One region of the Saccharospirillum sp. HFRX-2 genome, then DNA from elsewhere that is predicted to be linked to it. Evidence: predicted binding sites of a transcription regulator. Region 1 holds the regulator's gene; the other holds the start of a gene.
The links. Region 1 encodes sigma-54, which starts transcription at its own class of promoters, with help from an activator protein. Its sites were predicted from a motif close to TGGCACNNNNNTTGCTNT; they were not measured.
Positions count from the first base shown of each region.

Region 1 (7,802 bases):
GGGCGACTGCGTCGAGACAGTCAGACCATTGCTGAGTCGCCTGGTTGGCTTCTGTCATTTTGCCTGCTTTCTTGGCTGAAAGTATCGAGATTACAGGGGCGCCTGCCATATGAGAACCTGTTGTCCGTTTGTCTGGCAGCGATTTACGTTGCTGTCGCCGTAACGGATCACCTCAGCAGGCAAGTGCTTTAGTTTTGCTCGGCCAGCGCCTCACGAATCCACTTCAACAGTCGTTTGGTTTGCTTACCGGCATGGAGCGGGGCATCGGCTTCATCCGGCTGTTCCTTGCGCGCGGCACGCACCATGGCGCGAAAGGCCTGGCGTTCGGTGTTGGGGTGTTGCTCGAACCAGGCGGCTTCGGCGCCGCTGTCATTGAGCAGACGACTGCGCCATTGTTCGGCCTGGTTCTGCTCGCGCAGAAAAACTTCCGAGGAGGGGTCGAGTCGATCCAGTGCCAGTTGAATGCCGTCGATATCTTCGTTGCGCATCAGCTTGCCGATGTATTGCAGATGGCGACGACGGGCTTCGTTCTGGGTGACGCGACGATTCTCATCGATGGCCGCTTTGAGCGCTTCGCTGGTTGGGACGGTCGCCAGCTGATCGGCGCGCAGCGTGAGCAAGCGCTCGCCAATCGCCTGCAGGCGATGCATCTCGTGTTTCATCTGGGTTTTGCTGACCCATTCGATGTCTTGGTCGTCGTGATCGTGATTGTGGTCGGACATGAGTAGCAGGGTATCTCCGCCGGGCCAGGTTCATTGCTACTATCCAGAGCAGCTTTTAGAGCAGGAACAGGGTGGCCAGGCTCAGGAAAGTCAGGAAGCCGACGACATCGGTGATGGTCGTCAGCACGACGGTGCCGGCCAGGGCCGGGTCAATGTGCAGCGATTTTAGAAGAAAGGGCAGGGTGGCACCAGCACAGACGGCCACCAGCAGGTTAATAACGATGGCAGCGGCGATAACCAGTGCCAAGTCGGAATCCTGATACCAGCCGATGGTAATGGCGCCGATGATGCTGGCCCAGAGCACACCGTTGACGGCGCCCGAACCGAGTTCCCGGCTGATCAGCCAGCCGAGGTTGTCGCGTTTGACGTGGCCGGTGGCCATGCCGCGGATCATCACCGTCAGCGTCTGGCTGCCGGCAATGCCGCCCATGCTGGCAACGACCGGGCTGAGCACGGCTAGGGCAACAATCTGCGCAATGGTGGCTTCGAACTGGCTCATCACTGCCGCGGCGATAAAGGCGGTCAGCATATTAATGCCCAACCAGACGGCGCGACTGCGAGTGGTACGAATCACCGGCGCGAAAATATCGTCCTCTTCGTCCAGGCCGGCCATGCTCATGACGGTATGGTCGGCGCTGTCGCGAATCACATCGACGACGTCATCGACGGTGATGCGGCCGAGCAGCGTGCCGGTGTCGTTGACCACCGGCGCTGATACCAGGTCGAGGCGTTCGAAGCGACGCGCTACCTGGTCTTCGTGCAAGCTGGCGGGTATGCCTTCGATGTCGTCTTTCATGATCTCACGCACCTTGGTTTGCGGTCCGTGAGTCAGCAGTTTGGTGATCGGCAAGAGCCCGACATAGCGAAACTGGCGGTTGACCACCCAGAGTGAATCCAGGTGATCGGGTAGCTCCAGCCGGCGCAGATAACGCAATACCGTTTCCACGGTAACGTCAGCGCGCACCGTGATCAGGTCGGTATTCATCAGGCCGCCGGCGGTGTCTTCCGGATAGGCCAGCAAGCCTTCCACGGTCGCCCGAGCGGACGGTGGCATCAGTGACAAAACTTGATGCGTAACCGGTTCGGGAATCTGTTGCAGCAGGTCGGCGAGGTCGTCGTGGTCGAGATCCTGGGTGGTTTCCAGAATCTCGTGGGCGTTCATCTGCGCCAGAAAAGCTTGTTGCAGGTCTTCATTCAGATGCGGCAGCACCGCGCCCTGGCGTTCATCGCTGAGAAAATCCCACAGCAATTCACGGATGCGGCCGGGGGACGACTCGAGAATATGGGCCAGATCGGCCGAGGCGAGGTCTTCGTCGCAATAGCGCTGTACCCGATCCAGATCACCCGCTTCCAACGCCTGCAACAGACCGGCGCGGTCGTGGTCGTGCTGTTCCAGGTGCGGCGTGGTTGGCATGGGACGTCCCGGTTGCCGAGGTGAGCGATCGAGGAGGAGTGTAGCCTTTAGTTCAAACCGTAATAAAGAGGTCGATCGGTAATCCTGAAATGAAAAACAGGCACAAGCCCGTTATTCGTCTTCGCCAAAACGATCCTGCACCAGCGCCAGAATGGCGGTCCAGGCTTCGGCCGCATCCGGGCCGTCGATTTCCACGTCCAGGTCGGTGCCTTGGCTGGCGGCGAGCATCATTACTGACATGATGCTTTTGGCATCGGCTTCGCGGTCATCCTTGCTCAGCGTAATACGGCTTTCATAGTTACCGGCTACGCCGACCAGTTTGGCAGCAGCGCGGGCGTGCAACCCCAGTTTGTTGATGATGGTGAGTTGTTCTTGAATCACGCCTGATCATTTCCCATGTCGCGGTGGCGCAGCTGAACGTTGGCGTTGCCAGTGGCAAAGGTTTTATGCAGCTGCTCGGCGAGAAAAACGCTGCGGTGCTGACCACCGGTGCAGCCGATTGCCACAGTGAGGTAGGAGCGCTGGTTGGCTTCGTATTGATGCAACCAGCGGTCGAGAAAGCGACGGATGTCTTCAAACATTTCGGTCACCGCCGGAGAGGCGCGCAGAAAGTTCTGAATCGGTTCGTCTTTACCGGTGAACATGCGCAGCGATTTGTCCCAATAGGGATTGGGCAGGCAGCGCACATCGAACACCAGGTCGGCATCACGCGGCACACCGTGTTTGAAGCCGAACGACAAAAACTGCAAGGCGATGCCGCCGGGCTTGTCGATCAGCCGCTGCCGTACCTGGTCGCGCAACTCCTGCAACGACAAACCGCTGGTATCGATTTTCAGACTGGCCAGATTAGCCACCGGCGCCAACAGTTCGCCTTCCACTGCTATGGCTTCGGCCAGGGATCGATCGGCATTGGTCAGCGGGTGTTTGCGCCGCGTGGCAGAGAAGCGTTGCAGCAGTATGGTTTCTTCGGCATCGAGATAAAGAATGTCCGGCTGCAGTGTTTGCGGCAGGGATTTCAGGATGGCAGGCAAGCCATTGATGGCATCGGAGGCGACCCGTGCATCGATACAGACCGCTACGTCCGGCTGGGCGGTACTGGCGGTCATCCAGTGGACCAGTTCCGGTAACAAGGCCGGTGGCAGGTTATCGATGCAATTAAAGCCTGCGTCTTCAAGCGCGTTCAGGACGGTACTCTTGCCCGACCCTGAGCGTCCGCTGATGATGACCAGCCGGAAATCGGGATGCGCCATGGCGATCAGAGGCCCTGAATAAATTGCTGATAAAGGGTCTGGCTGTCGGAGGCCTGGCGCAGTGATTTCACCAAGGCGCTGTCGTTGAATCGTTCCACCACAGCGGCCAGTAAATTGAGATGATCGTCGGTGGCCGCTTCAGGCACCACCAGCACGAACAAGAGGTCGACCGGTTTGCGGTCGGGGGATTCAAAATCGACGGCTTCGTCGAGTTTGGCGAGCGCAGCGATGGGGCGTTCAATCTGCGCCAGACGACAATGCGGTACAGCAATGCCTTGGCCTAAACCGGTGGAACCCAGGCGCTCACGGGCAATCAGCTGATCGAAAAGATCGACTTCACCAACACCATCAAGTGAAGCCGCCAAGCGTTCGGCCAGACTCTGCAGAACGCGTTTCTTGCTGACACCGAACGCGCCGGTATAGACGCGTTCGGATGAGAGGACCTGGTCCAGTTGAATCATGGTTAACGAGAGTTCCCGTGCATGCGGTCGACCGTTTTTTCCTTGTGCTTGAGCAACTGGCGGTCGAGTTTGTCAGTGATCATGTCAATGGCGGCGTATAAATCATCGTGTGCAGCATCGGCGTGCAACTGAGCCCCCTTGATGTTCAGCGAAGCTTCCGCTTTTTGCCGATTTTTTTCAATACTGAGCGTCACCTGGACGTTGCCGATCTGATCGTAGTGTCGCTCCAGTTTTTCCAGCTTGGAGGCAACATAGTCGTGCAGAGCTTCAGTAACTTCGACGTGTTGACCGCTGATGTTGACTTGCATAGTCCGCTCCTCATGCAGTGACAATGATTCAGGCCATGATGTCGGCCGGCTTCCTTGAGTGCTATCCCTGGTTTCAGTCTAGCTCCTGATTCAATCTTTGCGGTGAGAGGCTGCTACTTCAAGCCTGCAGTCGTTCGAAAATCTGATCTAAATCAAACTCTTACGTTCATTTGACGGAGGAATATGCATGGCCTCCCGGTACTTGGCGATGGTGCGTCGGGCGACCTTGATGCCCTGGTCGCCAAGCAAGGTGGCAATTTTGGAATCACTCAGCGGTTTGCGCGGGTTTTCCGCCGCGACCAGCTTGCGAATGATGGCGCGAATAGCGGTGCTCGAACATTCGCCACCGCCTTCGGTGCTGACATGACTGGAGAAGAAATACTTCAGCTCAAAAATACCGCGCGGGGTGTGCATGTATTTTTGCGTGGTGACGCGCGAGATAGTCGATTCGTGCATCTCGACCGCCTGCGCCACATCATGCAGCACCAACGGCTTCATCGCTTCTTCACCGTGTTCGAGAAAACCGCGCTGATGTTCAACGATATTAGTCGCCACTTTCAGCAGCGTTTCGTTACGGCTTTGCAGACTTTTAATGAACCAGCGCGCTTCCTGAAGATGATCTTTAAGGTAGGTGTTGTCGCTGGAATTATCGGCGCGTTTGACCATCGAAGCGTAGGATGCATTGACGCGCAGTTTGGGCGCGATGTCCGGATTTAACTCAACCAGCCAACGATTGTTTTTGATGTCTTTGCGCACCATGACATCGGGCACCACATATTCGTCTTTGCCGCTTTCGATCTGGTTGCCCGGTCGCGGGTTCAGGCTTTGAATCAGCAGAATAACGTCGCGCAGGTCGTTTTCTTTTAGCCGCGTTTTACGCATCAGTTGGGCGTAGTCGCGTGCGCCAAGCAGGTCCAGATGATCTTTGACGATCTTAAGCGCTTCCTGGCGGCTGGGGGTTTCTTCGGGCAGTTGGTTTAATTGAATGCTGAGACAGTCGGACAGATCGCGGGCGCAAACGCCGGCGGGGTCGAAATGCTGAACGCGGCGCAGTACCGCTTCCACTTCGTCCATTTCCAAGGGGTCGTCTTCACTGGACAATTCTTTGTCCAGGCCTTCAAAAATTTCATCGAGGCTGGACTGCAAATAACCTTCGGCATCGACGCTTTCAATGATGGCTTCGGCGATCAGTCGATCGCGATCGGTCATGGTGGTCAGGTTGAGCTGCCAGTTCAGATGATCCCAAAGCGAGTCGGTGGTGCCGTAAACGTTCTCGAAATTGAAGTCGTCATCACCAGACGGTAAGCCATGACTGGTCGGTGTGTGGGTGTAGATGTCGTCCCAGGATGAATCAACCGCCAGATCATCCGGAATGTGTTCCTGAATTTCCATTTCCTGGCGATTGTCGGAATTGTCGATCAGAGTTTCGGCTTTGGCCCTGTCGCCATTCAGTGAATCGCCATTATGGGATTCGCTGGTGTTGGCATGGTCATGTTCGCCATCGCTGCTGTTGCCGCTGTCGTCTTCGCGAACCTCCAGCATGGGGTTGGTTTCCAACGCCTCCTGAATTTCCTGTTGTAAGTCCAGGGTCGACAGTTGCAGGAGACGAATGGCTTGCTGCAGTTGCGGCGTCATCGTCAACTGCTGACTCATTTTAAGTTGTAAGGAGGTCTTCATAGAGGTGTTAATACGCCTTTGGGCCTGTTAATTACAACGAGTCCTGACGGGAACCTTGCCGTCATAGCCGGAACTGGTCGCCTAAATATACCTCACGCACGGTGGCGTTGTTGAGTACATCCTCAGCTGTTCCTTCAGCGATGATATGTCCGTTGCCAACGATATAGGCTTTTTCGCAGATATCGAGCGTTTCACGGACGTTGTGATCGGTGATCAAAACGGCAATGCCGCGATCGCGCAAATGATGAATGATGCCTTTGATGTCGCCTACGGAAATCGGATCGACACCGGCAAAGGGTTCGTCCAGCAACACCACCGCCGGTTCCATGGCCAGGGCGCGGGCGATCTCTACGCGGCGGCGCTCACCACCGGACAGCGCCATACCCAGGCTGTCGCGGATGTGGTTGATGTTGAACTCATCGAGCAACGATTCCAACCGATCGTGGCGCTCACTGCGCGACAACTCTTTACGCGTCTGCAGCACGCCGAGAATGTTGTCGGCGACACTCAGCTTGCGAAAGATCGACGCTTCCTGAGGCAAATAACCGATACCGTGGCGTGCCCGGGCGTGCATGGGCAGTTTGGTGACAGCGGTATCGCCGACGTAGACCTCGCCATTGTCGGCAGGAATCAGCCCAACAATCATATAGAAGCAGGTGGTTTTCCCCGCGCCATTGGGGCCGAGCAGACCGACGATCTGACCAGGCTCCACGCTGAGGCTGACATCGCGTACCACCGGGCGTCTGCGGTAACTTTTGGCCAGGTGTTTAGCGTGCAATAAACTCATTCAGTCCACCGCTCCTGGCTGGATGATCCAGGTTGCCTGAGGTGCTTCAGGATTTTCTGTCTGGCTGCGTACCGAGCGCACACTGAGTGTTTCTTCAACCAGATTGTATTGGATGTAGTCAGCGTTGATTTCGCTGTCATTCTGCTCCAGGCGCCCGCCGCCTTCGGTGATAATGATGTCTTGTTGTGGCCGGTATTCGATGCGCTGACCTTGCACATGGATCAGCGGTTCGCCGACATTCGGCTGTTCCTGATAGCGCGCCGGTTCGCCACGCGCTTCGAGAAATTCAATCACGCCGGTGGCCGGGTCGCGGGTGACATCAAGGGTATCGGCCCAGACTTCCAGGCTGCCCTGCTTGAGGTGAACGTTGCCCTGAAAATGCGCTTCGCCACTGCCGCTGCGAAAAGCGCCCTGGTCGGCCTGAATGGTCATCGGCTGATCGCGATCTCCGGGCAGTGCCAAAGCGGCACTGCTGCACAGGCACAGTGCGGCGGCGGTCAAGGTCATGCGCCAGCGCCGCTTGGAATCAGTCGACCTCATAATGAATGGCTACCTCGGATTGCAAAGTAAGGACGGGGTCATCCGTCGTTAGATCGGCGTTGAATCCCACGCCTGTGGCCACCTGCGGACCCTGGGTGAGTCTAACAGGCTCAGGTGTGCTGACGAAGTCGCCATTTTCGGTCACCTGCAGCCAGTCGGTTGCCAGTTCCCAGCGAGCCAGGTCGCTCAGCTCATGCACTCTGACGGCATTTTCGAAGATAACGTCGCCATTACTGAACAGCGTGGCGGCCTGTGAGCGGATGGTCCAGTCGGGACCGTTGTCGCGAATCAGCCGCACGGTGGGGACCGTCACCTGACTGTTGCCGCTGTCCTGGTAATAGGCAAAGGAACTGGCCACGGTGTAAAGGCTCGGTTGGCCACTGGTGTCATAGCGGGTCTGCTGGAAGGTACGGATAAACAGATCCGGTGGGTCTTCCGGCAGTTGTAATTCAGTATTGAAGCTCGGCGGTGCTTCGGCCGGGTGCCACCAGATAATAGCGGCCAGCACCAGGAGCGCGGTTGCGATGGGCAGAACCGTACGCAATCGAGGCATCAGGCCACACCTGCACGCAGAATGTCGTGCATATGAACGATGCCGACCGGTCGATCTGCATCAACGACAACCAGAGCGGTAATCTTGCGC
Region 1 covers NZ_JBEBMU010000007.1:14,917-22,718, reverse strand. Annotated here, with positions in the region: gene ABMA60_RS14225 (sigma-70 family RNA polymerase sigma factor) at 1-58, opposite strand, end outside; gene yjgA (ribosome biogenesis factor YjgA) at 189-722, opposite strand; gene mgtE (magnesium transporter) at 778-2,136, opposite strand; gene ABMA60_RS14210 (HPr family phosphocarrier protein) at 2,248-2,517, opposite strand; gene rapZ (RNase adapter RapZ) at 2,514-3,386, opposite strand; gene ABMA60_RS14200 (PTS sugar transporter subunit IIA) at 3,392-3,847, opposite strand; gene hpf (ribosome hibernation-promoting factor, HPF/YfiA family) at 3,850-4,155, opposite strand; gene ABMA60_RS14190 (RNA polymerase factor sigma-54) at 4,303-5,832, opposite strand; gene lptB (LPS export ABC transporter ATP-binding protein) at 5,894-6,619, opposite strand; gene lptA (lipopolysaccharide transport periplasmic protein LptA) at 6,620-7,126, opposite strand; gene lptC (LPS export ABC transporter periplasmic protein LptC) at 7,146-7,712, opposite strand; gene ABMA60_RS14170 (KpsF/GutQ family sugar-phosphate isomerase) at 7,712-7,802, opposite strand, start outside.

Region 2 (7,802 bases), on a different contig from region 1:
TCACCGATTTGCTGATTCAGATTAAATCCGCCTGGGATGCGATCCGTGAAGAAGCGCTGCAGAGCATGAAAACAGCCGGACCCACAGATGGCGCTTGAAGCCGAGGTGCTGGTTGACCGCTCTCGTCAGTTGATCGAGCAGGGCTTGCGCTTGCAGTCGGAAGTCGACACCGAGGCGATGGCACAGTGGGATGATGCGGTCAATGAGTGGCTTCAGGACGTTAATCTGGCTTTGGCTCAGGACGATTTCAGCAGTCGCCCGCTGCAACGTCACCTGGGTATCTTGATTGAGCTTTATCAGCAATCTGTGGCTGAATTTGCTCAGCTTCGTGATGATCAGGCGGCGACAACGGCCGAATTGCATCAAAAACGCTGGAAAATCACCGGTTAAATTTCCGTACAGAATGTGCGTCAACTCTCCCCGTCAGGGGCAGGGTGGGGCGCATTTTTTTGTTACTGACTGTGCACTTTGTCAAGGAAACGTTTGAATTGCCGTGTAAACCGCTTGAAAATCAACGCTTTATCAGCGTAAATTCGGGCAGTAATGTGAAGTAGTCATCGGTTTGACAGTCAGAGTCGATACGTCTTTACTATTGTTTGACAGTCAATTTGCTGACGTTATCTCACTTTGACTGTGACATGCTTCCGGTGTTTTGTGAGGAATTGTTCACGATGTTGCGTGAAATCAAACTGTTGATGATCGATGACGACGACCAGCGTCGACGGGATTTTGAAGTCATTCTTCAATTTCTTGGCGAAACCTGTGTTGGCGTTTCCAGTGATAACTGGCAGGCGCAGATTACCGATTCGGTATCTGGCCCGGAAGACCTAGTGGCAGTTTTGGTCGGTCGGAGCAGCGCATCGCTGGCTGGCATGGTCCAGTCGCTGGTGGAGTGGGATGAAGGCTTGCCCGTCATTTTGATGGACGATCATCCCGAGGTGGAATTGCTGGATGAATGCCTGCGCCGTCAGGTGATCGCCAAGCTGCATTCACCGCCCACCTACAACAAGATGCTCGACACCCTGCACCGGGCGCAAATGTATCGCGAACAGTTTGATCTGACCCGCGGTCGCGGCCAGCGTCGCGAGGTGAATCTGTTTCGGTCTCTGGTTGGCTCCAGTCGTGGCGTACAGCAAGTGCGCGAGATGATGACGCAGGTCGCTGACAAAGAAGTCACGGTGATGATTCAGGGCGAAAGCGGCACCGGCAAAGAAGTGGTCGCGCGCAACCTGCACTATAACTCCCATCGACGTCATAAGCCTTTTGTTCCGGTCAACTGCGGTGCCATTCCCAGTGAATTGATTGAAAGCGAACTGTTTGGTCATGAAAAAGGTGCTTTCAGTGGTGCCATTACCGCCCGGGCCGGTCGTTTCGAAATGGCCGAAGGCGGCACGCTGTTCCTCGATGAAATTGGCGATCTGCCGCTCAACATGCAGGTTAAATTGCTGCGTGTGTTGCAAGAGCGCACCTTTGAACGCGTCGGCGGCAACAAGACTTTTACCTGTGATATCCGGGTCATCGCAGCGACGCACCGCAATCTGGAACAGATGATTGAAGAAGGTCTGTTCCGTGAAGATCTTTATTATCGGCTGAATGTTTTCCCGATCGAAATGCCACCGCTGCGTGAGCGTTCCGAAGACATTCCGCTGCTGTTGAACGAATTGATTTCGCGCATGGAAAACGAAAAGCGCGGTTCCATTCGTTTCAGTTCAGCCGCCATCATGTCGTTGGTACGCCATGACTGGCCGGGCAATGTTCGCGAGATGGCCAACCTGGTTGAGCGACTGGCGATCATGCATCCCTATGGGGTGATTGGCGTGCAGGAATTGCCGATTAAATATCGCCATGTTGAGGATGAAGATGACGCCCTGATGAGCTCCATGCCGATGGTGGCATCGACCGAGGGTGGTGGTTTTAATTTCGATCAGTCGGCCTTGTTACCGGTCAACGGTCTGGACCTTAAAGAGTATCTGACCGATCTGGAACGCTCCCTGATTCAGCAGGCTCTGGATGATGCTCAGGGCGTGGTCGCCCGGGCCGCCGAGAAATTGCATATTCGTCGCACCACCCTGGTCGAGAAGATGCGCAAGTACAAGATCAACAAACGCGAAGCCGTTAACTGATCTGCACAGCCTGGCGCGTTCTGGCGCCAGGCTGTTTTCCCTCCTTCAGCATCACACAACAGCCTTTATTTGCCCGCTGTCTTAGCCGCCTTTAAGGGTTCTCAGGCTGAGCGAACGATGCTGTCAAAATCCGTCAAGACATTGCCGTCGGTCGAAAATTTCCGCCTGAAAAACCGCTGCAGGCCTTGATGCGGCTAGCTTTGTCCGCTTTTGGCACCACCTTTGCAGTAGCCCTCCCGTGACACCAAAAAGTGCCAATAAATGGTCAGTGGGAGTTTTAATGGGCGCGCCCGAATTTGACAGCTTGATGCAAAAACCCGCTCCGGAAGCGATGCGCGACCGTTCGCTCGCCGATCTGCAGCAAGCCTTTGTGACCTTTACCCAGATGTCGGAGCAACTGACCGAAAGCTACGAGATGCTGGAAAGTCGGGTACTGGAACTCAGTGGCGAGCTGGCGTCGGTCAGCGAGCAGCGCATGCAGGAACTGAGTGAAAAAGAGCGCCTGGCTGATCAGTTGGAAAGTCTGCTCAATCTGCTGCCGGCGGGTGTGGTGGTGGTCGATAACACCGGCATCGTTCGGCGCGTAAATCCGGCGGCGCAGTCGCTGCTGGTCAGCGCCGGATTGCCGGAATTGGTCGGCGTGCCCTGGGGACGGATTATTCGTCAGACGTTTAAGCCGCGGCAGAACGATGGCCACGAAATTTCCTTGGCCGATGGGCGTCTGGTCAGTATCGAAACCTGCGCTCTGGATAACGCCGGTCAGTTGATTCTGCTCAGTGACCAGACCCAGACGCGCGCCTTGCAGGCCAAGCTGTCTCGCCACGAACGCTTGACGGCCATGGGGCGGATGGTGGCCTCCCTGGCACATCAGATTCGTACGCCCTTGTCGGCGGCCATGCTCTACGCCTCCAACCTGAAAAATCCACGCGTCAGCGACGAGGTGCGCGGTCAGTTTGTCGATAAACTGATCGGTCGTTTGCATCACCTTGAACAGCAGGTTCAGGACATGCTGATCTTTGTTAAAGGTGAATGCCAGCTGGTGCATCGGCTCAGTGTCAGTGAGTTGTTCAGCGTTATGGCCGACAACTTATCGGCCCGGATCGAGCAGTATCCCAAGGCGTTGCACTGGCACAACGATGCCGCTGATGTTGAGTTGCAATGCCAAAAAGATGCGCTGGTCAGCGCGCTGTGCAATCTGATCAATAACGCCTTCGAAGCCAGCCCTAATGATCCGGATATTGCTATCGCCGCCGAACGTCGCGGTGATCGTTTGCGCTTAACCATTCGCGATCAGGGACCGGGTATGGATGAACAAACCCTGGCGCAAATTCGCGAACCTTTTTTCACCACTAAAAGCCACGGCACCGGCCTCGGTATTCCCGTTGTCATGGCCGTTATTCGTGCCCATCAGGGCGATTTTGAGATCGACAGTCAGCCTGGCAAGGGCACTGTCGTGCACCTGAACCTGCCCGTTAGGGCCGAGCGCTGAAAGCGTCGTTTAGGAGAAAGACCATCATGAATATTTTGATCGTAGAAGATGATGCCAACCTGCGTGAAGCGGTCAGCGACACCCTGAAGTTGTCGGACTATGACGTCGTCGAAGCCGATTGCGGCGAAGCGGCGGTGGCGCGACTGAAAGAACAGTCGGTCGATTTCATCGTCAGCGACGTCAATATGCCGGGTATGGATGGCCATCAGCTGCTCGACTATGTGCGCACTCATCACCCTGACTTGCCGATGTTGCTGATCACCGCCTATGCCGCGGTCGATAAAGCCGTGGCGGCGATGCAGGCCGGCGCGGTCGATTATCTGGTCAAGCCATTCGAGCCGGATCAGTTGATTGATCTGATTGAGCGTCATGGCCAGGCAACGCCGGCGACACAGGACGATCCCATCGCCGTTGAGCCGGCCAGTCAGCAAGTGTTGGCGCTGGCCCGCAAAGTCGCGGCTACCGATTCCACCATTTTGATCAGTGGTGAAAGCGGCACCGGTAAGGAAGTGCTGGCGCGTTTTATTCACCAGCAATCGGCGCGTGCGGGCGAAGCTTTTGTCGCCATTAACTGCGCCGCCATTCCGGAAAATATGCTCGAAGCCACCTTGTTTGGTCATGAAAAGGGCGCCTTCACCGGTGCCATTCAAAGCCAGGCCGGTAAGTTCGAACAGGCCAATGGCGGCACTATTTTGCTCGACGAGATTTCCGAAATGGATCTGGGTCTGCAGGCAAAATTACTGCGCGTCTTGCAAGAACGTGAAGTGGAACGCATCGGCGGCCGTCGCACCATCGCCCTGGATGTACGGGTGCTGGCCACCACCAACCGCGATCTGCTCGAAGAAGTGCGCGCCGGTCGTTTCCGTGAAGACCTCTATTACCGTCTGAATGTTTTCCCGTTGCAGTGGCAACCGCTGCGTGCCCGTCGTGGTGATTTGCTGCCGCTGGCACAGCATCTGTTATCGCTGCACGCGCGCAAGATGCATAAGGGCAATATCGCTTTGGATGATTCCGCCCGCGATCGGATTTTGAGTTATGACTGGCCGGGTAACATCCGCGAGCTCGATAACGCTCTGCAACGCGCTTTGATTCTGCAAAGCGGTCAGTGGGTCACGGCGCAGGATCTGGGTTTGGATGGTGAACATCTGATCGACTTCGAAGCGCGCCGTCCGGTGACGACCAGCCATCGATTCGAGCGCGCCGAAGCCGCGCCGGACATGGATTTGGATGACGACAACCTGGACAACAACGACGGCATCCACCGCGACCTGAAACACCACGAATTTGAATTGATCCTCAATGCATTGCGCGTGACCGGCGGACGTAAAAACAAGGCGGCCGACAAGCTGGGCATCTCAGCGCGGACGCTGCGTTACAAGCTGGCGCGCATGCGTGAACTGGGCATGGATGTGGACGGCGCCATCGCCGGCATTCGTTAAACCGCTTAGCCGGCGGCAGGGTTTGACCGGAAAAACCAAGCCGCCGGCAAAAGTTGGCCCGCCCTTTGCTCAATGACTGTATAGCGGGCGTTTTGGTGACCAAAGTGACTGTTTTTTGTCGCCAGCCCAGATGCAGACAGCCTGATGCACACAGCAGCAGCTAATTTTTGACACTTTGCTTTGCCATTAGCCGAGTGTCAGCGGGAAGAGGGAAAGGCAGATGACTGATCGAGCCGACATTCAAAACGTCCTTGGGCAAATGCGCTCAATCCGTGAGCAGATGCAAGTGCCGCGACCGCCTGGGCCGCAACCGCTGCAAGGGCCGTCGTTCGAGCAGCAGATGCAACAGGTGCGCAATCAGTCCGGACCGGTGCGTCCGGAAGCCGAACTTAATTTACCGCAACCGCAAACGCCTGGTGGCATCAACGAACTCGACGGCATGCCGCCGATGGGCCATGTGCCGTCCTTCGGTGAGATGTTCAAATCCGCCGTTGATACCGTTAACGATACGCAGATGGCGGCCAGCGAAATTGCCACCCGTTACGAGCAGGGCGACCCGGAAGTCGACCTGCCCGAAGTAATGATTGCCCTGCAAAAATCCAGCGTCTCCTTTCAGGCCATGACCCAGGTTCGCAACAAGATGGTCGAGGCTTATAAGGACATTATGAACATGCCGATCTGATGCCTTTGGGTGTCAGTACGCCGGCTGGACCGGTGCTGAAGAGTGAAGCGAGACCATGACCGAAAACGTCCCTGCTGCAGCCGGTAATACTTCCGACGACAGCGACAACAACGCCCAAAGCGGATTGCCGGCAACGCGTGCGGAGGCTGGCTCCGGCACGGCTATTGCCACGACCGGCGCAGGCGCCGACGACAGTCCTGATCTGGTCGATAAAGAACCTTCGGCGCTGAAAAAAATGCATCCCTTGGTGGCCGGTTTTAACCGCCTGACCATGATGCGCCAGTTCGGTCTGTTGGTGGGTCTGGCGGCCAGTATTGCGCTCGGTCTTGGCGTGGTGCTCTGGTCGCAGCGCGAGACCTACCATCCATTGATGAATTCCACCAACACCTATGCGGCAGCCGACGTCATTCAGGTGCTGCAGGGCGAGAAAGTGAATTTCGATATCGACCCGGCCAGCGGTGTGATCCTGGTGCGTCAGGATGATCTGCACCGGGCGCGCCTGGCCATTGCCGGCGCCGGTCTTTCCAACGATCAAACTGTGGGCTATGAATTGCTCGACGACGACCAGCCGTTGGGCACTTCTCAGTTTATGGAAAACGCTCGCTATATGCGTGCGCTCGAAGGCGAGCTGGCGCGTACCATAGCTTCGATGAATCAGGTGCGGGCGGCGCGCGTGCATCTGGCCATTCCCGAACGCTCGGTCTTTATTCGCGACCGGCGTCAGCCGACCGCCTCGGTGTTTACCGAATTGCACGCCGGCGCCGATATGGATGTCGATTCGATTCGTGCCATCCGCAACCTGGTTGCCACCTCCATTCCCGAACTGAAACCGGAAAACGTCTCGGTGGTTGATCAGCGCGGCCAACTGCTGTCGGCGCAGACTGAGAACCCCGAAGATGAACTGACCGATCGACAGTTCCAGTACACCCAGCGGGTGGAAGACAACCTGCTGAACCAGATTAACTCCATTCTCGGTCCGGTGGTCGGGCGCGATAATTTCCGCGCCGAAGTGAACGCCGATATCGACTTCACTCAGGTCGAGCAGGCTGAAGAGCTGTACAACCCGGATCTGATTGCGCTGCGGTCGGAACAGACCATCGAAGAAGAGCGTATCGGTGAGCCCGAAGGTGGTATTCCCGGCGCCTTGACCAACCAGCCTCCGGGCGCGGCGGAAGCGCCGGAAGAGGTTGATCCGGAAGCGCAGAACAATACGCCGCCGCCGTCGACCACTCGTAATGAGGCAACCCGAAACTACGAAGTCGACCGCACCCTGAGCTACACTCAATTCCAGCAAGGCCGGATGCGTCGACTGACGGTGGCTGTGGTGGTTGACGATCTGGTCAGCACCAACCCGGAAACCGGTGAGCTGGTGCGCGAGAACTGGACCGAGGCCGATCTGCAGCAACTGCGCTTGCTGGTTCAGGACGCGGTCGGTTTCGACCCGAGCCGTGGCGACAGCGTCAATATCGTCAACTCTGGTTTCCGCGGCGTGGCCGACGCCGTTGATGATTCGCCCTGGTACACCCAGCCCTGGTTCTGGGAGATCGCCAAGCAGATATTGGCTGGCCTCTTTGTTCTGATCCTGGTGTTCGGCATACTGCGGCCAGCACTGCGCTCCTTGCTGAGTCGTGGTGAGGATGAAGACGAAGAGGACGATCTGGCGTCGCTGGATGTCGATGAGGATTCCATCACCGACGACAAGGTGACGCTGAGCACGGCCGATGAATACGCGCTGCCGGGACCGTCGGAGCAGTTTGAGCGGCAGCTGGACGCCTTGCGCGGCCTGATCGCAGAAGACCCGGGCCGGGTGGCACTGGTACTGAAACGTTGGATCATGAGCAATGACTGAGCAGAATCCGAATTTGCCGGTGCCCCAAGGCACCGAAGACGCCACCAAGGCGCTGGACGGCATCAGTTGGCTGAACCGGGCGGCTATCTTGCTGATGAGCGTGGGTGAAGCCGACGCCGCCGAGGTGCTCAAGCACCTGGGGCCGAAAGAGGTTCAGCGCGTCGGTACCGCCATGTCCGGCTTATCGGAAGTGCGCCAGGAACAGTTGGAAGGAGCGGTG
Region 2 covers NZ_JBEBMU010000006.1:90,421-98,222, reverse strand. Annotated here, with positions in the region: gene fliS (flagellar export chaperone FliS) at 1-98, shown strand, start outside; gene ABMA60_RS13315 (hypothetical protein) at 88-390, shown strand; gene ABMA60_RS13310 (sigma-54 dependent transcriptional regulator) at 672-2,123, shown strand; gene ABMA60_RS13305 (sensor histidine kinase) at 2,404-3,612, shown strand; gene ABMA60_RS13300 (sigma-54-dependent transcriptional regulator) at 3,639-5,051, shown strand; gene fliE (flagellar hook-basal body complex protein FliE) at 5,272-5,733, shown strand; gene fliF (flagellar basal-body MS-ring/collar protein FliF) at 5,789-7,582, shown strand; gene fliG (flagellar motor switch protein FliG) at 7,575-7,802, shown strand, end outside.
Region 2: the regulator sigma-54 is predicted to act here: its motif matches at 5,106-5,123, upstream of fliE (flagellar hook-basal body complex protein FliE).